Regions from separate parts of the Synechococcus sp. MIT S9451 genome, predicted to be linked through region 2. Evidence: predicted binding sites of a transcription regulator. Region 2 holds the regulator's gene; each other region holds the start of a gene.

Region 1 (4,334 bases), 410 kb from region 2:
TCAGCACCTACACCATGAGTGTCACTGCGTCCCAGATGGACTACGTCCTACCTAATGAACTTGTCGACGGCATGATTGGCGCCGGCGGCAAAAAAGCCACTGTCAGCATTAAGAACCTGCTGCTGCGTGGCTTCTATTCCGGAGCGATTCTCGGCCTGGCCGTGATCCTTGCACTGACCGTCGGGATCAAGAGTGGGCAACCCTGGCTCGGGTCATTACTGTTCCCCTTCGGGTTCGCAAGCATCGTGCTGTTTGGCATGGAGCTAGTCACCGGTAACTTCGCCCTCTTACCGATGGCCACCTGGGCAGGTCGCAGCAGCTGGCGCGCCACCTTCCGCAACTGGGCCTGGGTCTGGTTAGGGAACTGGATTGGAACTGCTGTTGTTGCCTTACTCATGGCCATCAGCCTCACAAGCGGCGGCACCGTTGACCCAGCCTCGGCTGCTGATGGTGGTGGCATGTGGCAACAGGTTGCCGCCAAGATCATTGCCCTCAACAAGACAAACGTTGTCACCAAATACGAGAACCTTCAGACTCTCGGCTTCTTCCTCGCCATTCTTCGCGGGGTGATCGCCAATTGGTTGGTGTGCCTAGGGGTCACCATGGCACTGGTGAGCAAGAGTGTTCCTGGAAAAATCCTGGCGTGCTGGCTTCCCATCACTGCTTTCCAATCGATGGGCATGGAGCACATCGTTGTGAATCAATTCCTGCACACTGCGGGACCCATCCTTGGCTCTGGCGTGAACATGGGTCAGGTCTTCATCTGGAACTTTATTCCCGTCACCATCGGCAACATCATTGGTGGCATGGTGTTCATCGGCATGCTCTTCTACAGCACCCACCGCACCAAGGTGGAGAACGTGCTTCCCAACGAGCATGATGACAAGCTGGAGCGTGAACTGGCCGCCGAGTTGGGCGCCCGCTGATCACGACTCTGTGAATGAGGTTGCCAATGAAGCCGTTCTTTGGGAGCGGCTTTCCAAAGCATCACGACGGGCTCCTTTGGATCCCGCATGGCTGGGGGAGGTTTACTCCCCCAGCCTTTCTGATGAACTGCGCCATGCCATAGCTGAAAAAATCGGCATGCTGGCCGAACGGGGCTGGCCGCTCATCCTGAAACTGATGGACCAATACGGCCCTAAAGACGAATTGATCCTGGCCGCAGGTCTTAGCCATCAGCCTGAAAGCCGTACCTGGCTGATGAAGCACCTCCGCAGCATCGATCCAGAAACAGAACCCGATCGAGCCCTACTGGTGCTGCAGTCACTGGCCTGCTGGGGTGGCGAACTTCCCTTATCCCTGATCGAACAAACGCTGGAGATGCCAGGCATGAATCTGCGTCTGGCCGGCCTGCAGCTGCTCAATTTCCATGCCCATCTGCTCGACGACAGGGAGTTGCTTCGCGTCTGCAACAAGCTACTCAAGGATTTCCGGGATCCCGTTGCGCTGACAACGATCCGACTGCTGCAACGCCGAAACGGCACCGCAATAACAGAGCGCCTGGCTCAGCTCACCATGGACGGTTCCGACCCTGTGGCAGCCGCAGCCCTCAAGGCGCTCGGTTGTATTGCCACACCTGCAAGTCAGCGATGGTTACTGGAACTCAGTCAGGCTCTGCCGGAAGGAGATCGACGCCAAATGGCATGCAAACAGCTCAAACAGCAATACAGAACCTAATCAAACCCGACTCATTCATCCAACAAAAAAGCCCGGATTATTCCGGGCTTTTACATGCTCACTCAGCCTGAGATCATCACCATTTCTTGTAAGGTAAGAATTTTCCACACATCGTGATCTCCACACGATCACCCTTGGGATCCTCAACCTTCTCAACATCAAGAGTGAAATCGATTGCACTCATGATGCCATCACCAAACTTTTCCTGAATCACATCCTTGAGAGGCATCCCATAAACTTGCATGATCTCGTAGAAGCGATAGATCAAAGGATCAGTGGGAATCACGGGCTCAAGACTGCCCTTGGTAGGAAACTCTTGAAGAGCTGCCGTGATTGCAGGATCAAGAGAAAGCAAGGATGCCAACTTCTCGGCCTCTTCAGCCGAAGCGGTGGCCTGGCCATAAAACAGCGATGCAATCCAAACCTCATCAAGGCCGAGAGCAGCCTCAAGATCAGCAAAGCTCATGCCCTTGGCTTTTTTGGCAGCCATCAGAGTTGAGGTCACCGTGGCTTGAGACGGCGCTGCCAGAGAGGGAGTCAGCGTGGAAGCAGTCATAAAAACTCAGAGAATGGGGCTGCTGCACAAAAACCGCATCCCAGAGGGGACGTCTCAGCAGTAGACCAAGACTCGTCGCATCCCAAACGCAAAAAAGACACTTTCACTACCAAAAATCACTTCCAGGCAGACTGAATTCTGCAGCAATCGCGACAGCAAGCGATCACCAACTCCTGCACTTTTAAAAGAGAAGATTCTGAACTCATGATCAGATACATTGCTTCCCGATTCAACCGCGCAGATGTTGGCTTGCGCCGATCAAGACCAAGCCGCCTACGGTTTCCAACTCTGATGATTGAGCGCCTGTATTACGCAGAAGGCCGCCATCACCCAGACCACCCTTTCCATGGCACCCATTCAGGGCTTTGTGCCTGGTAACAACCGCTACTCCCAGGGCTCTGAGGAAAAATAGAGGATCGTTCAAGACTCCATCTGTGCCGGTGCCTCAAGCCAGCCCCACCGCGCAACCAGCAAAGGAGCGCTTCAAGCAGCTGCTCCGCAAAGTGGGAAGTGGTGAGCACACCAGTAAAGGCTTAACCCGGGCCGAGGCCGATGAAGCCTTTGATCTGATGCTCACAGGCCAGGCCAGTGATACCCAAATCGGTGCCTTTCTGATCGCCCATCGCATCCGACGACCCGAGCCGCAGGAATTAAGCGGCATGGTCGACACCTATCGGCGGCTTGGGCCGGAAATCGTTAGTGCGCCTGATCAGCAACGGCCCATCTGCTTCGGCATGCCCTTTGACGGTCGCAAACGCACAGCTCCCCTGTATCCGCTCACCGCCCTGGTGCTGCTCAGCGTCGGCCAACCCGTGGTGTTTCAGGCCGGTGGACGCATGCCCGTCAAATACGGCATCACCGCCTCAGAACTCTTCACCGCGCTTGGGCTGGAACTGGCAACACTGTCTCTTGATGAGGTTCAGAGCGGCTTCCAAAGCCAGGGGCTGGCCCTGATCCATCAGCCCAGCCACTTTCCACTGGCCGATCAATTGATCCCCCATCGCGACGACCTGGGCAAACGCCCCCCGATCGCCAGTGCGGAATTGCTCTGGACAGCTCATGCAGGCGAGCATCTGCTGGTGAGTGGTTTTGTGCACCCCCCCACCGAAAGCCGTGCCTGGGAGGCCCTCACCATTGCGGGAGAAGCGGATGTCATCACCGTGAAGGGACTGGAGGGAGGCACCGATCTGCCCATCAGTAGGGCCTGCATCACCGCCCGCATGCGCCATGGGAAAGCACCTGAACGGCTCATTCTTCATCCCCGCGACCATGGCAGCTTCGGACCCGATCAGGAATGGCAAAGCCTGGAGGTGTGGCAAGACCAGGCGCAGGACGCCCTGCACAACCAAGGCCCTCTGATCTCTGCCCTGCGCTGGAATGCTGGCGTCTATCTCTGGATGGCCGGCTGGTCAACCAGCCTTGAGGCCGGGCTTGAACTCGCCGAAGCAACACTGAGCCAGGGTCGCGCCAGTTCCACCTTGCAAGCGCTGATTCAGTGGAGGGCGTCTGTGGGAGGGTGAGCGATCCCATCAGCCCCGCAGGCCTGAGCACGCGTGAGACGGTTTCAGTTCCCCACCCTGCTAAGCGCCTTCCTCACGCTCCTCAATGACCGGCTGAGTGAAAGCATCTTTCTACCCCTATTGCCACTGCTACTGAAGGATTTCATTAGCAGTGGTACCACCTTGGGGCTGCTCTCAGGCACCTACGCCCTGTCGCAGTTCACTGTCGCCCCACTGATCGGAGCCCTCAGCGACCGCTTTGGGCGCAAACCTGTGATCACCCTTTGCGTCATGGGGTCCGTGCTCGGCATGGGCCTGTTCGCCACCACTCTGAGCCTGCCCTGGCAGCAAATCTGGCCGGGTGCCGCTGCGGCAGGCCTGCCGGTGGCCATCTTGTTCGTGGCCAGAATCATCGACGGCGCCAGCGGAGGCACCGCTGCAACGGCCACAGCCGTTCTGGCCGACATCACAACCCCAGAAAACCGCGCCAGGGCTTTTGGCCTGATCGGCGTGGCCTTCGGCCTTGGCTTTGCCATTGCGCCAGGCCTAGGCGGACTGCTTGGTGACATCAACAAGAGTCTTCCAGCGTGGGCAGCCACTGG
Region 2 (4,334 bases):
GTTGTGCGATCTGATGTGGCCGCACTTGCAGCAATGGGCTCCGGAGTTCGCGGCCTGGTACGAAAAAACCCGATTACACAAGGCCAGACTGGCTCCCTGAAGGGGAGAGCCTTCAGACCTTTGCCAACGTCACCCTCTCAGGCTGGTGCTGATACTTGCCCTGCCGATCGCTGTAGGTGGTGTCGCAGGGGTCGCCTTCAAAGAACAACAGCTGACAGATGCCTTCGTTGGCATAGATGCGGCAATCCGCTCCGGAGCTATTGCTGAATTCCAGGGTGAGATGCCCCTCCCAACTGGCTTCAGCAGGAGTGGTATTCACGATGATGCCGAGCCGCGCATAGGTGCTCTTGCCAAGGCAAATCACCGTGATATTCGGCGGCACCTTCATCTTCTCGAGGGCAACACCAAGCCCATAGGAATGAGCCGGAAGGATGAAATAGGCGCCGTCTTCGTCGTGATGAAGCTCAGTCGGTTCAAGATTGGCTGGGTTGAACCGCTTGGGGTTCATCACCGTGCCAGGCACATGCTTAAAGATCAGAAATTCCTGGGGCGAGAGACGAAGGTCATAGCCATAGGAGGAACAGCCAAAACTGAGCACAGGGCTCTTCCGCTGTTCAGGGTCGAGATGGCGCACCAACCCTGACTGAAACGGCTCAAGCATGCCGCCAGAAGCCTGCTCGGTGATCCAGCGATCGTTCTTGAGCATTAGAAACCTCGACGCAATTCGGTGACCTGATCGGCCATGTCCATCAGGGAGTCTGGAATGGATGGGCCCGTCACGATCACATCCATAGAGCCAGGCCGCTGGTCGAGCGTGCTGCGAACCTCCTGTTCATCCAGGTAACCCAAAGCAACAGCAAGACCCAACTCATCCAGCACCAGATGATCCAGATCGCCTGCGAGCAGATGCTGCCGACACTCAACCCATAGGGCCTCCACAGCGGCCCTGACATCCGGGCTCTGATCGGCAGCGGGATCGGCCAGGCAGCAGGCCAAATCAGGGCGAAGCCACTGCAGCCGACCACAGAGGGTGAGGCGACGCTCCGGACCCTGGGCCACACCACCCTTCAGAAACTGCACCACCATGACGCGACTGCCGAGCCCAGCTGAGCGAAGCGCCTGACTGAGAACAGTGGCAAAACTGCCGCGATAAGGAGCGGTGTGGACTTGCAGCTCCCCTTCTGGTGAAACCAGATGCAAGGGTGGCCGCGGCGCGGGCAAAGGCAGCGGATGAAGCCCTGCACGCTCCAGAGTCCGATGATCCGCCAATCGGGAATCACCGGGACGATGGCTAGTGCTGAGGCTCGCTGTCATCAAGTTCTCGCGCGTCCGGGAGTATCCCGCTGAATTCAAACCTAGCGCCGCCGGCCAGGTTTACAAGCACTCTGACACTATCCCTGGTGTAAAGGTCCGCAGCGTCCCTCTCGCCCTGCCCGCACAAGACGCAGGTAGCGAGCTGGCCACCTGCCAGGCTCAAGCCACCCCCCTCTCCCCAGGCTCTGGCCATGACAGCTCCTACCAGCCATGGCGGCAACACCGAGCGTGCCGATGGCCGCACAGCCGCTGATCTGCGCCCGTTCTCAATCAGTTGGGATCCGATGGGCTTTGCCCTCAGTTCGCTGATTGTCCACACCGGAGAGACCGCCGTGCTTTGCAGCATCTGCCACCAGGAGGGCGTACCCCGCTGGCGAAAAGGTGAGGGAAAAGGCTGGTTGAGCGCGGAATACCGCCTGTTGCCAGGGTCTACCCCTGAACGCCAGAAGCGAGAGCTGATGAAACTCTCGGGCCGCACCCAGGAGATTCAGCGCCTGATCGGTCGCAGCTTGCGCGCCTGCATCGACATGGAAGCGCTTGGGGAAAACACGCTGCTGATCGATTGCGACGTGATTCAGGCTGATGCCGGAACCCGTACCGCATCGATCACAGGGGCCTGGGTCGCCCTCCAACATGCCTGCAACAAACTTCTGGAGACAGGGCTGGTGCAGCGACAGCCCATCACCCAACAAGTGGCCGCCGTTTCCGTCGGCCTTCTCGCAGGAAACGGTCTTCTCGACCTCGACTACAGCGAAGACTGCCGAGCGGATGTGGACATGAACGTGGTGATGGCTAGCAGCGGCAATCTGTTAGAGATTCAAGGCACAGCGGAAGGTGCGTCCTTCAGCCGGCAACAGCTCAATCAGCTGCTCGACCTTGCCGAACCGGGCCTGACCCAATTGATGGCAGCACAACGACTGGCGCTGAACGAGCGCTGAATTCCGTACCTGTTGCTACACGAGTCGACAAAGTTCATCCTTAACTTCTGGAGATCAGCAGTGTCTTCATGCCTGGAGTCATGCACGGTTTCAGCCGTACCGTCTCTCCACTTACAGGGCCGGTGAACCTCGCCAACGCCTCCGAGCAGAAGCCACGCACTTTGATGGACGTGATCCGTGGCCTTGATGGCGCCTCCACGGAAATGGTTGAGCGGGGCAAAACAATTTTCTTCCCGGGCGATCCTGCCGAACGTGTTTATCTGATCCGCCGAGGTGCAGTACGCCTCTCTCGGGTCTATGAGTCCGGCGAAGAGATCACGGTGGCACTGCTAAGGGAAAACAGCCTGTTTGGCGTCCTCTCCCTGCTGACTGGCCATCGCTCCGACCGGTTTTATCACTCAGTCGCCTTCACCAGGGTGGAAATGATCACCGCTCCAGCCGGGTCAGTACGCCAGGCGATCGAAGCCGACTCTGGCGTCGGCCTGCTGCTACTGCAGGGGCTTTCGAGCCGCATCCTGCAAACGGAGACCATGATCGAGACATTGACCCATCGGGACATGTCCTCCCGCCTGGTCAGCTTCTTGCTCGTTCTCTGCCGTGATTTTGGTGTTCCCAGCGATCGTGGTATCACCATCGACCTACGCCTATCTCATCAGGCGATCGCCGAAGCCATTGGCTCCACACGGGTAACGATCACACGGTTGCTGGGCGATCTGCGCAATTCAGGACTGGTTGAGATCGACCGCAAAAAGATCACAGTGCTCGATCCAATCGCCCTAGCGAAGAAATTCAGCTAGGGATTCAAAGGGTGAGAATGACTGTCGGTTGGCAAGGTCACCCCCCAACCACTAAGGAACGTTGACCGGCTGGCTGCTGATTCTCACTCTGCTCGTACTTGGTGGCGTACTCGCCACCCTGGGCGATCGTCTTGGCTCACGTGTCGGCAAAGCACGTCTGAGCCTGCTGGGTCTGAGGCCGCGCAGCACTGCCGTTGTGATCACAGTGTTGACCGGCAGCCTGATCTCCGCACTGTCACTGGGATTGATGCTGCTGGTCAGCAGACAGCTGCGCGTAGGACTGTTCGAACTGAATGCATTACAGGAGAAATTACGCTCAAGTCGCAAGGAACTGGAGCGCAGTCGTGATGCGCAGGCTGGAGCAACCAGGGAAGTGAAACAAGCCCAGGCGGAACGACAACGGGCCCGTCAAGAACTCGCCACCGCCCAGGCCAAAGCTGATGCGCTGAGAAAAACTCTGGTGCCCCTGCAACAGCAGCGGCAGAGACTGGAGGCCGAGCGTCAGCGCCTCAGTCGCGATGTGCAGGCTCGTGATGCCGAAATCCAACGCACAGAACAAGAACTGAACGATGTGCGCGAGCGCATCAACAAAGGGGAAGCAGAACTGCGGGAACTCGAGAAACAACGCCTTGCGCTGCGGCTTGGCAATGTGGTTCTCAGCAGCGGCCAGCCACTGGCCACCGCAACCCTTCGCCTCGACAATCCTGGACAGGCGAAGCAAGTGATCGATCAGCTGCTAAGAGAAGCCAATCAACAGGCCTATCAAAGAGTGCTGCCTGGCGAGAGTCCTGATCGCCAGATCCTTCTTGTTCCCCGCAACGACATTGAAGGCGTGGAATCCACCATCAAAAAACCGGGCACCTGGGTGGTGAACATTCGCTCGGCAGCCAATGTGCTTTTGGGCGAGAAAGTTGTTTACGCCTTCCCTGAGGTGCGGCCCAACACCACTGTGGTCGAACGAGATGCAGTGCTCGCCCGCACGGCCTTGGAGCGATCCGAAACCGACGCTGAAGCGATTCGCAACCGCCTCAACCTGCTGCTCGCATCGGCTCTGGCCGAAGCCCAGCGGCGAGGATCGCTCGTGCAGGGCCTGCAGTTCGACGCAAACGCCCTCAATCAGCTCGGCAGCACACTGCTCAGTCGTGCCCCCTCAAGGGTCGAACTTCGCGTGCTGGCATTGCGTCGCAGCGACACTGCAGATCCTGTGATGGTGACCATTGAACCGATGGGAGAGATCCCCCAGCCCAGAAGCAATGACCGCCGCTAATCCGTGTAGCGGTCTTGT
Region 3 (4,334 bases), 820 kb from region 2:
GATTCCAAGGAGATGGGGTATTTCTCATCTCTTGCTCAGTTTGAATTCGGCTACCAGGGTTGCGCTCCTCGGAGATAACGCAATCGGGAAGGCCATAAACTCCACAAATTCCTTCTTTTAGTATTTCAATATCCTCGAGAGCTTTAGATGCAATTTTCTTTTCAATTTCTGTTCCAATTTTCTCGGCCACTACTCCTGCCGGGCCTCCAACAATTCCACTTCCCACTACTCCAACAAGGCCTTGATTGCGCTCATGGGCGGTGTCTTTTGTTAGAGCGCTGACAACACTAATGACAGTCGAAAACTTTCCAGCGATTCCGTCATCTGTGCTCAATACAACTTCTGCCACTGTCTCTGCGTTCCTTGTTGGACTGTTCTCGGGTGATGAAGCCATTCCTTTGCCAAATGCTCCAGAGCCGCGGAGACCACTTTCACTGAATTGTGATTCGTTTTGCTTGCCTGCACCGCCAAGAATTGAGTCACGGCCAGCAAGTTGATCACCGAAGGAAGTTTCAATGATGGAGTGACCGCGAGTCAGACCTGATTCTTTGAGGATGGAGTGACCATGATCCTCAAAGTTGACTTCAGCGAGGTGCTTCTCAATGCTGTGGTTGGAAAGGATGTCAGTAGCGTCGATCAGATCAGCAAGACGCTCTGCGGAAGCGGTGTTTTTGTAAGCGGGAGCCTTTTGCGTGGTGGTGACTTTGCGGAGTGTGGGGCGGAAGTACTTGAAGGACATTGGTTTGAGTGGGGTGATGAGTGTGGTGGGATCTCTCCCTCCGATGCACTCACCATCTCCGGATTCACCTGCTGACCTGATGACCTGGATTAAAGGGGGCTGTGATCTTGGACACAGGTGCTCAAAAGCCAGTCACCAACTGGGCTGACATTGCCTTAGGCAGCCCAGGAGCCTCTGGCCCCACTCCCATCCGTCTGCCAGTTCGGTGGGCACTGGAGGCTCCTTATCTGCGATGTTCGCCCTGCGATCTCTGCCTCTGGCGCAGGTTGCAGCCCGCCAGTGAGTCGACGTTCATCCATTTGCGCAATCTCTTGATGACCGTCGCGCTAATGGGCCCAACTGCTCCGCTTGTAAGGATTGAACGTGAATCTTCTGTGGTTATTAGCCATGCACTGAATCGGGCCCTGCAGTTCGGTTGAGACCTGGCCCAAGCAGCTCTGAATTGGCTGTTAACCGATGTCTATTCCCAAAAAAAATGGCCCCCGTGTTGGGAGCCATTGAGAGACACTCAAGTCTCCTGGTTCTACTAATCCTGTTTGATCAGGCGTCGTAGTACATGGTGAACTCGTGGGGATGGGGGCGCTGACGCAGCTGTTGCACTTCCTCGTACTTGATGTCAATCCAGTTGTCGATGAAGTCTTGCGTGAAGACGCCACCTTCAAGCAGATAGTGATGATCTGCACGAAGTGCTTCCAGTGCACCGTTCAGTGAAGCGGGCACCGTATCGATCTTGGCCAGTTCTTCCGCAGGCATCTCGAACAGATCTTTGTCGAGGCCATCGCCTGGGTCGAGTTGGTTCTTAATCCCGTCGAGTCCGGCCATCATCATGGCGCTGAAGGCCAGGTAAGGGTTGGCTAGAGCATCGCCGGAGCGGAACTCAAGGCGCTTGGCTTTGGGGCTAGGACCTGTGAGCGGGATGCGCACGGCTGCGGATCGGTTGCCCTCGGAGTACACCAGATTCACCGGTGCTTCAAAGCCAGGCACAAGCCGCTTGTAGCTATTGGTTGTGGGGTTGGTGAAGGCCAGGAAGGAAGGCGCGTGCTTGAGGATGCCGCCGATGTACCAGCGCGCTGTATCCGACAGGTCGGCGTATGTGCCTGGGGCGAAGAACAACGGTTGGCCTGCTTTCCAAAGGCTTTGGTGCACATGCATGCCACTGCCGTTGTCAGCGAAGATCGGCTTCGGCATGAACGTGGCCGTTTTGCCGTACTTCTTGGCCACATTGCGCACGACGTACTTGTACGTCATCACGTTGTCTGCAGCCTGGATGAGCTCAGCGAACTTCATGCCGAGTTCGTGCTGAGCTGTGGCGACTTCGTGGTGCTGTTTTTCGATGGGAACACCGAGGGACCCCATGGTCAGCAGCATTTCGCTGCGGATGTCTTGAGAGGTGTCGTTCGGCGAAACGGGAAAGTAACCCTCTTTCAGCTGAATCTTGTTGGCGAGGTTGCCGCCTTCCTCAACCCGGTTGGTATTCCAGGGAGCCTCGATCGAGTCGACGCTGTAGGAGCTTGAGCCGTTGGCACTTTCGTAGCGAACGTCGTCGAAGATGAAAAACTCAGGCTCGGGACCAAAGAAGGCGGTGTCTGCCAGGCCGGTGCTGGCCATGTAATTCAGAGCCTTCTGCGCCAGGGCTCGGGGGCAGCGATCGTATGGCTTCCCGGTGCGTGGATCTTGAATTGAGCAGATCATGCTCAACGTCTTGTGGCGATAGAAGGGATCCACCCAGGCGGTGCTGGGGTCTGGAACCATCGACATGTCGGATTTGTTGATGGCCTTCCACCCGCGGATGGAAGAGCCATCAAACGCGAGGCCATCTCGGAAGGCGTCCTCATCCACCAGATCGGCGCAGACTGTGAGGTGCTGCCACTTGCCGTGCAGGTCAGTGAACTTCAGGTCAATCAGTTCAATGCCTTCGTTCTTGATTGCGTTGAGAACGTCCTGTGCGGTCTTGCCCATGGGATCCAGTGAGGCTCACCTTTATGTGACCAAACGACCGTAAGCAGCCATTCGGGGGCTTTTTGTATCAAGGGGCACACTTTTTCTGTTGGACGCTTGCGCTTGTCGATTCAGGCAGGATTGGTAACCGTTTCTGTCAACTTGGTGACATCGCAGCGCGCATCGGGGTTCTGCGCCGATTGATGGTGTTACGTTTCATCCTGATACCGTCAAAGCCTTCGCCATGCGTGATGCCATCACCGGGTTGATCGGTCGTTACGACCAGTTAGGTCGTTATCTCGATCGCAACGCCATGGACAGCATCGATGGCTATCTCGGTGAATCGAGCTTGCGCTTGCAAGCCGTAGAGCTCATCAATCGCGAAGCCACCGAAATCGTTCGCGAAGCCAGCCAAAGACTCTTCAAGGGTGATCCAGAGCTTCTCTTGCCTGGTGGCAATGCCTACACCACCCGTCGCCTGGCTGCTTGCCTTCGCGACATGGACTATTTCCTGCGCTACGCCAGCTATGCGCTGGTGGCCGGTGACAGCACGATTCTCAACGAACGTGTCCTCAATGGTCTTGATGACACCTACAAGAGCCTGGGAGTGCCCACCGGTCCCACAGTGCGCAGCATTGTCCTTCTTGCAGACGTTGTCTGCGAGATGCTCATTGCCGACGGGCTCTCGATTGAACGCTGCCCTCTGGTGCGTCAGCCTTTTGAGCACATGGCTGAGGGATTGGCGGCGACCGACGTTCGCAAGCGCTGATCGCGTTGCAATCCAACATTTATTTCAGAGTGGGTGAGCTGACTGCGTAGGCTGCTTCGCACGATTTGCTTCTTGGGCTTTGGCGACATCGCACTCTCACCCCTCGGTTGATCCGTGCCATCGCCGGTCTCTGAGCCCTATAGCGACGCCTGATCGGCTGTTGCTGGGCCCAGGGCCATCTAATGCCGACCCCACGGTGCTTCGGGCCTTGTCCCGCACACCGATTGGCCACCTCGACCCCCTTTATGTCGAGTTGATGGCTGAGGTTCAGGAACTCCTCCGCTACGCCTGGCAGACCGACAATCGCCTCACCCTGCCCATGAGTGGCACGGGCAGTTCCGCCATGGAGGCGACCCTCGCGAACACCATCGAGCCCGGAGACAGGGTGTTGGTGGCCGTGAAGGGCTACTTCGGCAATCGTCTGGTTGATATGGCCGGCCGATACCGAGCTGATGTGCGTGTGGTCGAGAAGCCCTGGGGTGAAGCCTTCGCGTTTGAGGACATCGAAGCCGCTCTGATAGAGCACAAGCCTGCGATCCTCGCCATGGTGCATGCCGAGACATCGACTGGTATTTGCCAGCCGATGGATGGGATCGGAGATCTCTGTCGCAAGCACAATTGTTTGCTCTTGCTGGATACGGTCACGTCCCTGGGAGGAGTCCCCGTCTTCCTCGACGACTGGAAGGTGGATCTGGCCTATAGCTGTAGCCAGAAAGGTCTTAGCTGCCCTCCAGGGCTTGGCCCGTTCACCATGGGGCCGCGCGCGGAGGAGAAGCTGGCTGCCCGTAAAGACAAGGTGCCTAACTGGTATCTCGATGTCTCTCTGCTCAACCAGTACTGGGGCAGTGACAGGGTTTATCACCACACCGCCCCTGTCAACATGAACTT

The links. Region 2 encodes NtcA, which controls nitrogen genes in cyanobacteria. Its sites were predicted from a motif close to GTANCNNNNGNTAC; they were not measured.
Region 1: SIB72_RS04015 (anthranilate phosphoribosyltransferase family protein) is a predicted target of NtcA. The motif match lies at 2,608-2,621, and genes of this name have one in related genera.
Region 3: glnA (type I glutamate--ammonia ligase) is a predicted target of NtcA. The motif match lies at 2,763-2,776, and genes of this name have one in related genera.

The regions. Positions count from the first base shown of each region.
Region 1 covers NZ_CP138971.1:756,061-760,394, forward strand. The annotation lists gene SIB72_RS04000 (formate/nitrite transporter family protein) at 36-926, shown strand; gene SIB72_RS04005 (HEAT repeat domain-containing protein) at 937-1,677, shown strand; gene cynS (cyanase) at 1,754-2,233, opposite strand; gene SIB72_RS04015 (anthranilate phosphoribosyltransferase family protein) at 2,674-3,753, shown strand; gene SIB72_RS04020 (MFS transporter) at 3,787-4,334, shown strand, end outside.
Region 2 covers NZ_CP138971.1:1,164,870-1,169,203, reverse strand. The annotation lists gene thyX (FAD-dependent thymidylate synthase) at 1-100, shown strand, start outside; gene dcd (dCTP deaminase) at 113-706, opposite strand; gene SIB72_RS05790 (cob(I)yrinic acid a,c-diamide adenosyltransferase) at 706-1,314, opposite strand; gene rph (ribonuclease PH) at 1,506-2,252, shown strand; gene ntcA (global nitrogen regulator NtcA) at 2,321-3,049, shown strand; gene SIB72_RS05775 (DUF3084 domain-containing protein) at 3,111-4,316, shown strand.
Region 3 covers NZ_CP138971.1:1,981,190-1,985,523, forward strand. The annotation lists gene SIB72_RS10375 (hypothetical protein) at 1-739, opposite strand, end outside; gene glnA (type I glutamate--ammonia ligase) at 1,280-2,698, opposite strand; gene SIB72_RS10385 (allophycocyanin subunit beta) at 2,922-3,446, shown strand; gene SIB72_RS10390 (pyridoxal-phosphate-dependent aminotransferase family protein) at 3,526-4,334, shown strand, end outside.